Regions from separate parts of the Paraliobacillus sp. JSM ZJ581 genome, predicted to be linked through region 1. Evidence: a T-box and tRNA genes for the amino acid it is inferred to sense, from the RefSeq annotation. Region 1 holds a T-box; the other holds one or more tRNA genes.
What was found. The T-box of region 1 lies ahead of ileS (isoleucine--tRNA ligase). A T-box ahead of a tRNA ligase gene usually reads a tRNA of that ligase, here a tRNA-Ile.
Positions count from the first base shown of each region.

Region 1 (6,532 bases):
TGATTATCCTCTACTACATGGTTCTTCGGGTCAAAATCTGCTAAGTTTCCAAGTAAAAAGCGGAATGTGTTTCTGATTTTACGGTACCCTTCCGAAGTTTGCTTGATTATCTCATCAGAGATTCGTACATCTGCTTGATAGTCTACAGATGCAACCCATAGACGAAGAATATCTGCACCATATTGCTTCATAATCTTAGACGGTACAACTACATTACCGACAGATTTACTCATTTTACGACCTTTACCATCTAAAGCAAATCCATGACTGATTACTGTTTCATATGGCGATTTTCCTGTCACTGCAACTGCAGTTGAAATAGATGAATTAAACCAACCACGGTATTGGTCAGACCCTTCTAAATAAACATCTGCAGGACGACGTAATTCTGACCTTTCTTCTAGTACACCTTGATGCGAGGAACCAGAATCAAACCATACATCCATAATATCCATTTCTTTCGTGAATGTACCGTTAGGACTATGCTCTGATGTGAAACCTTCTGGCAATAAATCTTTTGCATCCCATTCAAACCAAATATTAGAACCATGCTCTCTAAATAATTTAGACACATGTTGAATTGTTTCATCTGTAATGATTGGTGTTCTGTCTTCGCCATAGAATACTGGAATAGGTACACCCCATGTACGTTGACGAGAAATACACCAATCTGCTCGATCACGAACCATATTATACAGGCGTGTTTCGCCCCACTTTGGCAACCAGTTAATTCGGTTGATTTCAGCTAAAATATCTTCTCTAAAGTCTTTAATTGATGCGAACCACTGATTTGTCGCACGGAAAATAGTTGGTTTTTTTGTGCGCCAATCATGTGGATAAGAGTGTGTAATGAAGTTAAGGTGTAGTAATGCACCTAATTCTTCAAGCTTTTGTGTAATCTCTTTATTTGCTGCATCATAAAACAAACCTTCGAATCCTGGTGCTTCGTCTGTAAACACACCTTTTTCATCTACTGGACATAGCACATCCAACCCATATTGCTTAGCGATATTAAAGTCATCTTCCCCGTGTCCTGGTGCAGTATGAACCAGACCGGTACCACTTTCTGTTGTTACATGGTCACCTAAAATAACAAGAGAATCACGATCATATAATGGATGCTTAGCAACTAACTTCTCCGCATCTTTACCTTTAAACGTTTTTACAGTTTCAGGATTTTCCCAAGTTAATACTTCCGCAATCTGATCAATCATATCTTCTGCAACAATATACTTCTGATCAGCTACTTTTACAACTGCATAAGAAAGATCGGGATGAAGCGCAATTGCCAAGTTCGCTGGTATTGTCCATGGTGTCGTCGTCCAAATAATGAACTTCTCATCACCATCTAGTAATGTACCAGGTTCTTTCACATCAAACGCTACATAAATAGAAGCAGAGCGCTTATCTTGATATTCAATTTCAGCTTCTGCAAGCGCTGATTCAGATGAAGGTGACCAGTAAACAGGTTTTAATCCCTTATAAATGTAACCTTTTTTAGCCATTTCACCAAACACTTCAATTTGTGCTGCTTCATATTCTTTATTTAAGGTAATGTACGGATGTTCCCAATCACCACGAACACCCAGTTGCTTAAATTGTGTTCGTTGATTATCTACCTGTTTCAACGCATACTCTTCACATTTAGTTCTAAATTCTGCTGTAGTCATTTTTTTGCGATTTACTTTTTTCTTCGCTAAAGCTTGCTCAATTGGTAGTCCATGTGTATCCCATCCTGGTACATACGGTGCATGGAAACCACTCATTGATTTATATTTTACGATAAAGTCTTTTAAAACTTTATTTAGCGCGTGCCCCATGTGAATGTCACCATTCGCGTAAGGTGGTCCATCATGTAAGACAAATAAAGGTCTTCCTTCTGTACGCTTTTGTACTTGTTGATATAGATTGCTCTCTTCCCATTCTCCTTGCATTTTCGGTTCTTTATTTGGCAAATTCCCTCTCATTGGGAATGCTGTTTTTGGCATTAATAACGTATCTTTATAATCCATTTTGTTTCCTCCTGTTTACTTTTAAAATTAGATTTTTTATGGGTACACTTGCCACTTGCTTTCAAGTATAAACGGTGACGGAATCATCATTTTGCACTTTCGATTACACTTAGATAAAGATAAATCACTCACTTAATCACTGAATCAATGCTATTACTACAATTTTAAAAATAAAAAAAGTCCTCTACATCCCTGTAAGGGACGAGAAGACTCGTGGTACCACCCTTCATAAATGAAGATAGTTATCTACCTTCATCCACTCAGCATCGTAACGTGATGTAGACGTCTCATTTTACTCTAATTTTCAAATAAGAAGCTTCAGGGTGATCTTCAAATAAGAAACTGTATTAGGCTTTCACCAATTCCTAACTCGCTTAAACAGCATTTCTTACTTTACTCTCCCTTTCATTGCTATTCAATATATTAATTCTATTATCACCTTATGTGAATGAATTATATGTAAAAATACGAAAAACGTCAAGGACTAATAATGATTTGTTTTCGACTCTTCTTGATCGAGATATACATCATCCATCTCTGTATCGAGTAATCCATCCCAATCATCGTTTTCAATTAACTCTAACTGAGCTTCAACAAGCATTTTCAAACGCATACGGAATACTTTTGCTTGTTTTTTTAATTCCTCAACTTCAATAGCAATACGGCGAGACTTTTGTAATGCTTCATTGATAATTCGATCAGCATTTTTTTCAGCCTCTTTAATGATCAATTTCGATTCCTTTGTAGCATTTCCTTTCACTTCTTCAGCTGCTTCTTGAGCAATTAAAATCGATTTATTTAATGTTTCTTCGATAGTTGAGAAATGTCCTAATCTTTCTTTCATATCCTCTACTTGCTGTTTTAATTCCTTTTTTTCTCGCATCACTAATTCGTAATCTTTAATTACCTGATCTAAAAATTCATTAACTTCATCTTCGTCGTAACCTCTAAAACCACGTGTAAACTCTTTGTTATGGATATCCAATGGTGTCAATGGCACAATGGCCACCTCCTTATGAAGTGTTGTGTATTTTTCATCGTTATAGTTACATTTCGACATTTATAGAGAAATTCCTGCTTGATTAATTTAAAATATGATATCTAATCATCCATTTACCTTTTTTTGATTGACCTAATAATTCGATTAATCTACTACGCCCTTTCCCTCTAAAAGAAAAGGTATCACCAGATTGAACATGAAAAGCAGGGTTTTCAACTTTTTTAAAATTGACCTTAATTAACCCTCTTGTTATCGCTTGTACTGCTGCTTGTCTAGAAACACGATAAATTTCTTTTATTAATACGTCTAACCGCAAACTACTTACTGCGGCTTGTCGTTCATACCATTGCTCTTTACTTATTATCGCTTGATCAAATGATACGTTAACCCATTGTACTGATGCATTTTTTATCGTTTTTAAATTCAATTCGACAAAAGAAGCAACATCCTCAGCTATTGCAATTTGAATATTATGTTCATCAATGACAATATCTCCTAATTTGCGCCTTGCTAACCCTTGGGATACAAATGCACCTAAAACATCTCGATGTTTTATTGTAACAAATTTATTCGGATAACTAGCTTGTAACAATACAATTGGGAAATCAGATAAGTTAATTGATTGGTAATAAGGAGATAATATCGCTTGTTGTCTTTCCGATTGCTCTCCCCCACCAAAAAATTCAAGAACAAATTGTTCATCATTTCCAATTAGACTCTTTAAAATCTGTTGTTCCCTTGGATCTAAAAAATCACTGTACTTGGTTCTATGTTGTATCTCAACTTGTTCTTTCCACGTTAGCATTTGATCAATAAACGGTTGTTCATCTTTTCTGAAATGTTGGTATATATCCATTTACTCACCTACATCATCTTCACCTATAATACCAATTGTTATTACCAAATAAACCAGCTAAACAACACTCTGACACCATTTGGAATAAGATAAGTCAATACTAAAATAGCTACAATTGGTGAAATATCTAGCATACCAATTGGAGGGATTATTTTACGAAATGGCTCCAAATAAGGTTCGCAAATTTTTGCTAAAAATTCTCCTATTGATGATTCTCTTGCTCCAGGAAACCATGACATAAGTATATAGATGACTAATGCCATACTATATAAGTTAATCAAACTCATAATAATACTATACAAACCCATATAATTTACCACCTTTGTTCAAAATCTTCTTCCTCACTTACTAATTGTGTAATACTTCCAGAAACATCTACATTATCTGGCGTACAAAGAAAAGTATGCGGACCTAATTTTTGCATTTCTCCTGAAACAGCATATACTGTTCCGCCTAAAAAATCAACAATTCGTTTTGCTTGCTGATAATCTACTCTTTGTAAATTGATTACTACTGAGCGTCGATTAACAATATGATCCGCAATTTCTTGTGTCTCATCATAAGACCTAGGTTCACACAGTACTACTTTTGCAGTTGCTTTTACTGATTTCAAACTTACTACATTTTGTGGTTGACGCTTTTCACTACGAGACATACTTTCTATCCCTTCTTGTTCTTCTTCTACGTATTCATACTCATATTCATCTTCAACAGAAAATAACGTTTTTAGTTTATTTTTAAAACTCATTTTTTCACCTCTTTAGCCAACAAGATTTGAGCCAACTCGAATATATGTTGCACCTTCTTCAACAGCGATGGCGTAATCATTGCTCATCCCCATTGATAACTCAGAACAAGGCGCATAGCTTAGATGCAATTTTTGAACGTCATCCCGTAATAATCGTAACTGACGGAACGTGCTTCGTAGTAACGATTCGTCATTAGTTAAAGGTGCCATCGTCATCAAACCAACCACACGAATCTGCGGATAAGCTTGCAATTTTTGAACAAAATCAATCACTTCTGTTGAGGCTAGTCCATGCTTAGATTGCTCTCCGCTTGTGTTTACTTGTATAAAACATGAAATTGGCTGATCGGCCCGTTTATTTATTTCTTTTGCTAAAGATAAACGATCAAGCGAGTGAATAAAATCAACTTCTTTTATTACATGCTTCACTTTCTTTGATTGCAAAGATCCAATAAAATGCCATACAACATTGTTCAATGATAAACGATTAGATTTTTCTTTTAAGCCTTCTAATCTGTTCTCTCCTAAGTGACTAACTCCGGTTTCAACTGCTTCAGCCGCACGTTCTATGCTGACATACTTCGTTACACCGATAATCGTCACTTCTTTCGTATCTCTATTAACTTTCGCACATGCGTCACTTATATTTTTTTGTATCTCTTTTAAGTTAGCTTGCACACTCAATTAACACTACTCCTTCTGTTGGTTCAATTACACCTTTTACCTATATAGCCTAACATTCTACCTGTTTGTCCTTTTTCATAACGATATGAAAAAAATAATGGATCACTATATGTGCAAAGATGTGATTGATATATATTTTCTGGTTGAATACCATGTTCAATCAACATATAATAGTTTAACGATGAAAGATTTAATAAATAATTCATATCACTTACTTTTTTGGTTACTTGTTCACGAAATCTTATAGGAATATGATTGAATACATGATTATTAATTTCATAATTCGTTTGTGAAATTGATGGACCGATACCAACATAGAGCGTATCTATATTCGCTCCATGTGCTTTCAGTTTTTTAATCATATTGACAGCCATCTGTTTTACTGTACCTTTCCATCCTGCATGTGCAATACCTATCCATCCCGTAGATGTATCCCAAAAATAAAGAGGTACACAATCAGCAAACATAGCTACTAATAATATGTTTTTTTCTTTAGTAATTAAACCATCTGTATTTGGAATGGCTGTTGCAACATCTAATGCACCGCTTCCTCTATCCGCTGATGTAACCAGATGAATTTTTGTACCATGTGTCTGTTCGGCCATCACCCAATTGTTAAGCGGATAAGCTAATAGTTGACTTAACACATTTCTATTAGCTAAAACATCTTGTTGGTTATCATTTACATGCAATCCTAAATTAAAGGAATCATATGGTGATTTACTAACACCGCCATGTCGTGTAGTAAATCCAACAACTAAATTAGGATCGACCTCATGCCATGCATTCAATCCAACGATTGATGAATGAATTTGAATAAAAGGTTCCAAATCATTTGCTCCTTCGTATTTTTAACTATTTTATCATATAATTGAATTAAATTCTTATAAAAATCGAAATATGTGTAAATTGCGCATTTTTTCCCGTTTATTCAATTGCGCTTATGTTTATTTGTTCGAATCAAAATAACATCCGACCCGACAGTAACGATATCTTCCCACGGAATAACCAGTTCATCTTGCTTTCCAAACAAAGGAATAACTTTGTTCTTAGTACCTACCACCAGCTGTATTATTCTCCCTTTTTCCTCATCGATATCCAAATCAACAATCATTCCTATTTTCTCACCATTTTCCACTAATATAATTTCTTTTAACTGCATATTTGTTAACGTAACCATAATCACACCCCCACCTTTTTATTAGTGATTATATGCATCGCAACGTACTAAT
Region 1 is NZ_JBISEP010000001.1:312,839-319,370, forward strand. It holds gene ileS (isoleucine--tRNA ligase) at 1-2,012, opposite strand, end outside; T-box leader at 2,207-2,430, opposite strand; gene ACH6CY_RS01645 (DivIVA domain-containing protein) at 2,497-3,012, opposite strand; gene ACH6CY_RS01650 (YlmH family RNA-binding protein) at 3,095-3,868, opposite strand; gene ACH6CY_RS01655 (YggT family protein) at 3,910-4,176, opposite strand; gene ACH6CY_RS01660 (cell division protein SepF) at 4,182-4,616, opposite strand; gene ACH6CY_RS01665 (YggS family pyridoxal phosphate-dependent enzyme) at 4,629-5,300, opposite strand; gene pgeF (peptidoglycan editing factor PgeF) at 5,324-6,130, opposite strand; gene ACH6CY_RS01675 (YlmC/YmxH family sporulation protein) at 6,232-6,480, opposite strand.

Region 2 (6,532 bases), on a different contig from region 1:
TTGGTGGTGTTAGTTCTTTAGCATTTCTAAAAGTATTTAAGAAAAGAAAAATGTGGGGTAAATTAGCTCTAATAGATCAACTTACAGAAGAAAAAGGATACAGTACAATGAATCGATCGTATAAAATGTTAGTTGGTGAAAAAGGGGATACATTAACCGATATGCGCCCGGTAGGTACAATACGAGTTAATGGTGAGGATTATAGTGCTGTTTCAAATGGTCAGTGGATAGAAAAAGGAACGCCAATTACAGTGAAACAGGTTGATGGAACGAAAATACTAGTGGAACAACTAAATATTTAATCAAACATTGCTTCTATAATAGGAGCAATGTTTTTATTTTGGGAAAAGTCAAATATAAATTTCCTGTTTACCGAAAAAAGTAAGAGTAAATACCTGAATTTTCATTTAAAGAAAATTTATGTCGAATAATAAATGTTGTTGTGTAAAATTAGTGTAAATTTTGCTCGAAAAACTTTACATTTACATTGTAATTCATTAATAATGAAAGAGATGTTTTTATAAATAGATATTTGATAATGAAGGGATGAGAATCCATGCAGTTTGATGTGCAAACACTAGTGTTTGAATTTATTGGTGGTTTAGGGATTTTTCTATTAGGCTTAAAATCTATGGGGGAAGGTCTTCAAAAATCAGCTGGGGACAAGCTTAGAGAAATTCTAGATCGCTTTACAAGTAATCCTTTTATGGGTGTATTAGCTGGTATAATAGTTACTATTTTGATTCAGAGCAGTTCAGGAACAACAGTACTAACAGTAGGCCTTGTTAATGCTGGATTCATGACATTACGCCAATCAATAGGTGTCATTATGGGTGCAAACATTGGAACTACTGTTACTGCGTTTATTATTGGTATTGACATTGGTCAATACGCATTACCAATTTTAGCGACAGGAGCTTTTCTAATATTCTTCTTTAAAAACAATCGTATTATTTTCTTAGGGCAAACGATTTTCGGTTTTGGTGCATTGTTTTTTGGGTTAGAATTAATGAGTTCTGGTATGTCACCATTACGTGAAGTACAAGCTTTCCAGGACTTGACGATAAGCATGAGTGACAACTCTATATTAGGTGTTATTATTGGAACAATCTTTACGTTTATTGTTCAAAGTTCTAGTGCAACAATTGGTATTTTACAGGAATTATTTAGTAACGATGCAATTGAGCTCCAAGCTGCCTTACCAGTGTTATTTGGTGATAACGTTGGTACAACTATCACTGCCGTATTAGCTTCGATTGGAGCAAGTATTGCCGCTAAAAGAGCTGCTTATACACATGTTATATTTAACTTGATTGGTACAACTATCTTTGTTATCTTAATAGGTCCGTTTACGGAAGTTGTTATGTTTTTACAAGCACAATTTAATTTGAATGATCCAATGACGATCGCATTTGCTCACGGAACGTTTAATGTAACGAATACATTAATGCAATTTCCATTCATTGGTGGTCTTGCTATGTTAGTGACAAAACTAATTCCAGGTCAAGATGTATTAGTTGAATATAAACCAAAGCATCTAGATCCTATCTTTATTCAACAGTCGCCTTCTGTTGCATTAGACCAAGCAAAAGAAGAAATACTTCATATGGGAGAATATGCACATAAAGGTTTAGTAGAAACAAGTCAGTATTTAAATACACATAACCAAAAGCATGCAGAATTGGCGATGCAAATAGAGGGTGCTTTAAATAATTTAGATAGAGAAATAACCAATTATCTTGTTCAATTATCAGGGATATCGTTCTCAGATCAAGAAAGTGCAAAACACACAGCATTATTAGATTCTGTTAGAGATGTAGAACGTATTGGTGATCATTTTGAAAATATTATTGAATTAATTCAATATAAAATATCAAATAAGATTCACTTAACAGCGCAAGCAAAACTTGATTTAAATGAGATGTTTGATCTCACTGCAATTACTGTAAAGCAAGCTATTCAATCATTAGGAGATATGAACCGAGAAACAGCATTAGAAGTGGCTCATAAAGAAAACCAGATTGACCAAATGGAGCGTACATTCCGCAAAAAGCATATTATACGGCTAAATGAAGGTGAATGTACTGGATCAGCTGGTATTGTATTTGTCGATATTTTAAGTAATTTAGAGAGAATCGGTGATCACGCAGTGAATATAGCAGAAGAAGTATTGCAAGGTAAGACTCCAGAACAACAATAAGAAAAATAAATTAGGGCTATCTTTAGACTAAGGTAGCCCTAAATTGAAAAAAAGCTTGAATGTTTTAGTAGGACATGCTATATTATTTTTGTTGCTGAATTTTTTCGTAAAAAAACTTGTTGACGTTTTGTTAATTACATGATATATTATATATCGTCGCTTAAGAGATTAAGATGTAATACATATTATTCCACAGTAGCTCAGTGGTAGAGCAATCGGCTGTTAACCGATCGGTCGTAGGTTCGAATCCTACCTGTGGAGCCATTATGGCGGTGTAGCTCAGCTGGCGAGAGCGTACGGTTCATACCCGTGAGGTCGGGGGTTCGATCCCCTCCGCCGCTACCATATATAAAATTTAATAAAGGCAATGTTTTATGGCGGTCGTGGCGAAGTGGTTAACGCACCGGATTGTGGTTCCGGCATACGTGGGTTCGATCCCCACCGGTCGCCCCATATATAACTTGGACCCTTAGCTCAGTTGGTTAGAGCTATCGGCTCATAACCGATCGGTCGCAGGTTCGAATCCTGCAGGGTCCATCATTTTTTTATAATACGGAGGAGTACCCAAGTCCGGCTGAAGGGATCGGTCTTGAAAACCGACAGGGGCTTCACGGCTCGCGGGGGTTCGAATCCCTCCTCCTCCGCCATTTATACATAAAACCGTTATTTTCGGCTCGGTAGCTCAGTCGGTAGAGCAACGGACTGAAAATCCGTGTGTCGGCGGTTCGATTCCGTCCCGAGCCATCGAAAAACAAGCAAATTAATTTGCTTGTTTTTTTTGTTATAAATATTGTATACCTTGGTTAAGAGGATATCGCACTTGTATAACATGTGATAAAGTGGTAAAGCATGAGTATTGTTGATTAAAATATTATATTAGTCATGCATAATACAGGTTAATATGAGAACTATATGTTAAGTAAGAAAAAATACTATGGATAATAAATGTTTTAAAATTAAGTTTAATTATATGAAAAAAAGGAATATATCAACAGATGGTAATTGGACTAAATGTGATTTAAGCATATAAATTGCAACTAAGTTCTACCTTTGTTACCATTAGACTAAAGGAAAAACGAAAATTATGTGAACGTTTTTCTTACATAATTATTAAGGAGGAATATATTATGGCAAAATTTGAATTACCTGAATTACCTTATGCATATGATGCATTGGAACCACATATTGACAAAGAAACGATGAACATTCACCATACGAAACATCATAATACGTATGTTACAAAATTAAATGCGGCATTAGAAGGGCATGCAGATTTACAGGATAAATCGTTAAACACTTTAATTGCTGATTTAAATAGTTTACCTGAATCCATTCAAACAGCAGTACGTAATAATGGTGGTGGACATGCGAATCACTCTCTTTTCTGGACGTTATTATCACCAAATGGTGGTGGAGAGCCTTCGGGTGAAGTAGCAACAAAGATCAGTGAAACATTTGGTGATTTTGATGCATTTAAAGAAAAATTCACTGCAGCTGCAACTGGTCGCTTCGGATCAGGTTGGGCATGGTTAATAGTAAACGATGGTGAGCTTGAAATTACGAGCACTCCAAATCAAGATAGCCCAGTAATGGAAGGGAAAACCCCAATTTTAGGCCTTGATGTTTGGGAACATGCTTATTATCTTAAATATCAAAATAGACGTCCTGATTACATTTCAGCTTTTTGGAATGTTGTGAATTGGGATGAAGTAGAAAAATTATATCAAGCAGCAAAATAATACTATATAGTAGTGGAAATAAAGCTTAATAACCGATAATTAGAAAAGAACTATCATTCCAATATGTTTTGGATGATAGTTCTTTTTTTTGATCGAGCAAATAGCTTAGTCATTAAGATATGTGATACTTCTACGGCAACAGCACGAGCAGGAAATCAACCGGCTGAAAAATGGATGTTAGTCTAAAACCACCATGATCAGTTGCAACGTCTAACTGACTTAGATTATGTGAGCTAGAAGCAGTGTATCTGGAAAGGACGCGTATTTTACTAGTGCCTATCCTCCTATAGTAATATTGATCATACATTTTTTCTGTTTAAAATAATGTATGATCTTGGACGCTTTTTTGTAGATAGTAAATTACAACAATTAGAAGTGTGAAGAATATTTAATGTGGTTATCCTTAAAGTGAGTTACAGTAGATGAAAAACTAGGTTATTTTATCACATGAGTCAATTTCATAATTTCTGTTTTTAAAAATCCAAAGAGATACAGAATTTTAAAGTTGGATTTTAAAAAACAGAAATCATGCGGCTTTTTTCTGGTTTAATTGTGCATTAATACGTTCTGTAGCTAGTTTGGAACGTTGTAAACAAGTGTTACCATATCAAAATGGACTTTCGCACGTTCTCCAGTGCGGTATCGAACATTGTTAAGCTGAAAAAATCCCTTGAGATAGGGTTGACACGTTCTACAGCGGTACGATGGTTGAAAATATTTTTCCAAGCCACCGAACCACGAGCTGGCGCAGTGTGTTTTCGAAGGTCTTGAGTTATTTTTACTTTAAAAACCTTTTGACAGATACCTTCGTTGGCTAAAGGACAGTCACTACATTCTTTTGTTCTGGTGTATTTTGACGCTTCATATTTTGAATCGAAGCTATCATAACAATACGAGTGCTCACGAAAACAGGTTGGTGCAAAATATTTGTCATACCCTAGAAGTTCTCCTTCATTTCGCTTGTTGTATGCAATCACAGACTGGTGTCCCATCCGATGCACTTGTTCATAAATGGGTTCAAAATCATAACCGGCATCCATCGTGTGATAACGCAAGGATAAGAAACCTAAGTGTTCTTGAACAGTTTTCAGTAATGGGATGGCAGCCTTCCCATTATTTAGATTACCTGAAGAAAAAAGAGACCCCAAACATACTAAGATTAGTAGTACAAAACCAAGGCCATGGTTTTGTGCTACTATTTTTTTATAGTAGAAGTGAAGAAAGGCCGATCTAACTTTGGGATCAATACTGAATCCGCACCCTAAACAGGCTCACTTCACGCCCTTATTTGAATCAATTTACCATAGAGACCGTGTATAAGAAAATGGAATCGAAAAGGTTATGTGAAGGCTTCTATGAGTAATTAACTGGAGGAGACGAGATGAAACATGTAATTGCGTTTGATGTAAGTAAAGGTAAAAGTACGGTGGTTATTTATAACTTTGATTGTAAAATTAAGCGAGACACTAAGAAAACTAAAAAAGACATGTCATGATATACTCAATCTAAAACCGACTAAAGTTAAGGAGAGTGTACCTGACATGTCCTACACCCATCTTACCAAAATAGAACTCATATTCATAGAAGAATATTTTTCAATCGGTCTTAAGGGGCGGCAAATTGCCGAAAAGCTCAAACGAGGTCATGAGGCGATTTATCGAGTCATCAGACAACTAAAAGAAGGAAAAACAGCGATTGATATCTATCTTGAATACAAGAAAAACAAGCAAAAATGTGGTCGTAAACCGATTCAACTTTTCAAAAATGAAGTGGATTACATCAACGCAAAAGTAGAGGATGGTTGGACTCCAGACGTCATCGTTGGTAGAAAAGAAAGACCCATCTCTTGTAGTATGCGTACACTTTATCGGCAGTTTGAAAAGGGTGTTTTCAAACAAGAGAAATTACCGATGAAAGGGAAAAGAAAACCAAATGGTCACCAAGAAAAAAAGAGGCAAACAAGCATTTAGACGTAGAATCGATGAGCGGAATCGAGAACATCTAAACTACAAATATGAATTTGGCCATCTAGAAGGTGACGCCATTGTTGGTAACAAACACAAGAGCGCGATAATCCCTTTGGTTGAGTCGTTAAGTAAATGCATCATTGCGATCAAACCTAAAGGCAGAAAAGCCCAAGATATTGAAGAAGCACTAAACGGCTGGCTGCAAGGCGTTCCTAGACACCTATTCAAATCCATTATCTTTGACTGTGGCAAAGAATTTTCGAATTGGAAAAACGTCAGTAATAATCATGATATTGACATCTATTTTGCCGATCCAGGAACGCCATCACAAAGAGGATTGAATGAAAATTCGAATGGTCTACTACGTAAAAAAGGTCTACCAAAAGAGATGGATTTCAATTCTGTTACACAAGAATATATATCAAATGTTGCTTCTAGAAGAAACAACATTCCAAGAAAATCATTAAATTATCAAACACCAATTGAGTGTTTTATGAAGCATGTCGGCAAGGATACTTTGTCTCGCTTAATTTGACAAATAAAATAATCAAAAACGCTGTATATATGAAGGGAAAATAAAGCAATACCAAGTAGACTTTGAATCACTACGTGAGCGAATGGTATTG
Region 2 is NZ_JBISEP010000009.1:79,924-86,455, forward strand. It holds gene ACH6CY_RS07535 (NfeD family protein) at 1-302, shown strand, start outside; gene ACH6CY_RS07540 (Na/Pi cotransporter family protein) at 557-2,200, shown strand; tRNA gene ACH6CY_RS07545 (tRNA-Asn) at 2,390-2,464, shown strand; tRNA gene ACH6CY_RS07550 (tRNA-Met) at 2,469-2,545, shown strand; tRNA gene ACH6CY_RS07555 (tRNA-His) at 2,578-2,653, shown strand; tRNA gene ACH6CY_RS07560 (tRNA-Ile) at 2,664-2,737, shown strand; tRNA gene ACH6CY_RS07565 (tRNA-Ser) at 2,755-2,847, shown strand; tRNA gene ACH6CY_RS07570 (tRNA-Phe) at 2,872-2,944, shown strand; gene ACH6CY_RS07575 (superoxide dismutase) at 3,328-3,939, shown strand; partial or broken gene ACH6CY_RS07580 (transposase) at 4,466-5,087, opposite strand; partial or broken gene ACH6CY_RS07585 (IS30 family transposase) at 5,481-6,441, shown strand.
Region 2: it encodes a tRNA-Ile, which carries the amino acid that the T-box ahead of ileS (isoleucine--tRNA ligase) is inferred to sense. The anticodon was not compared.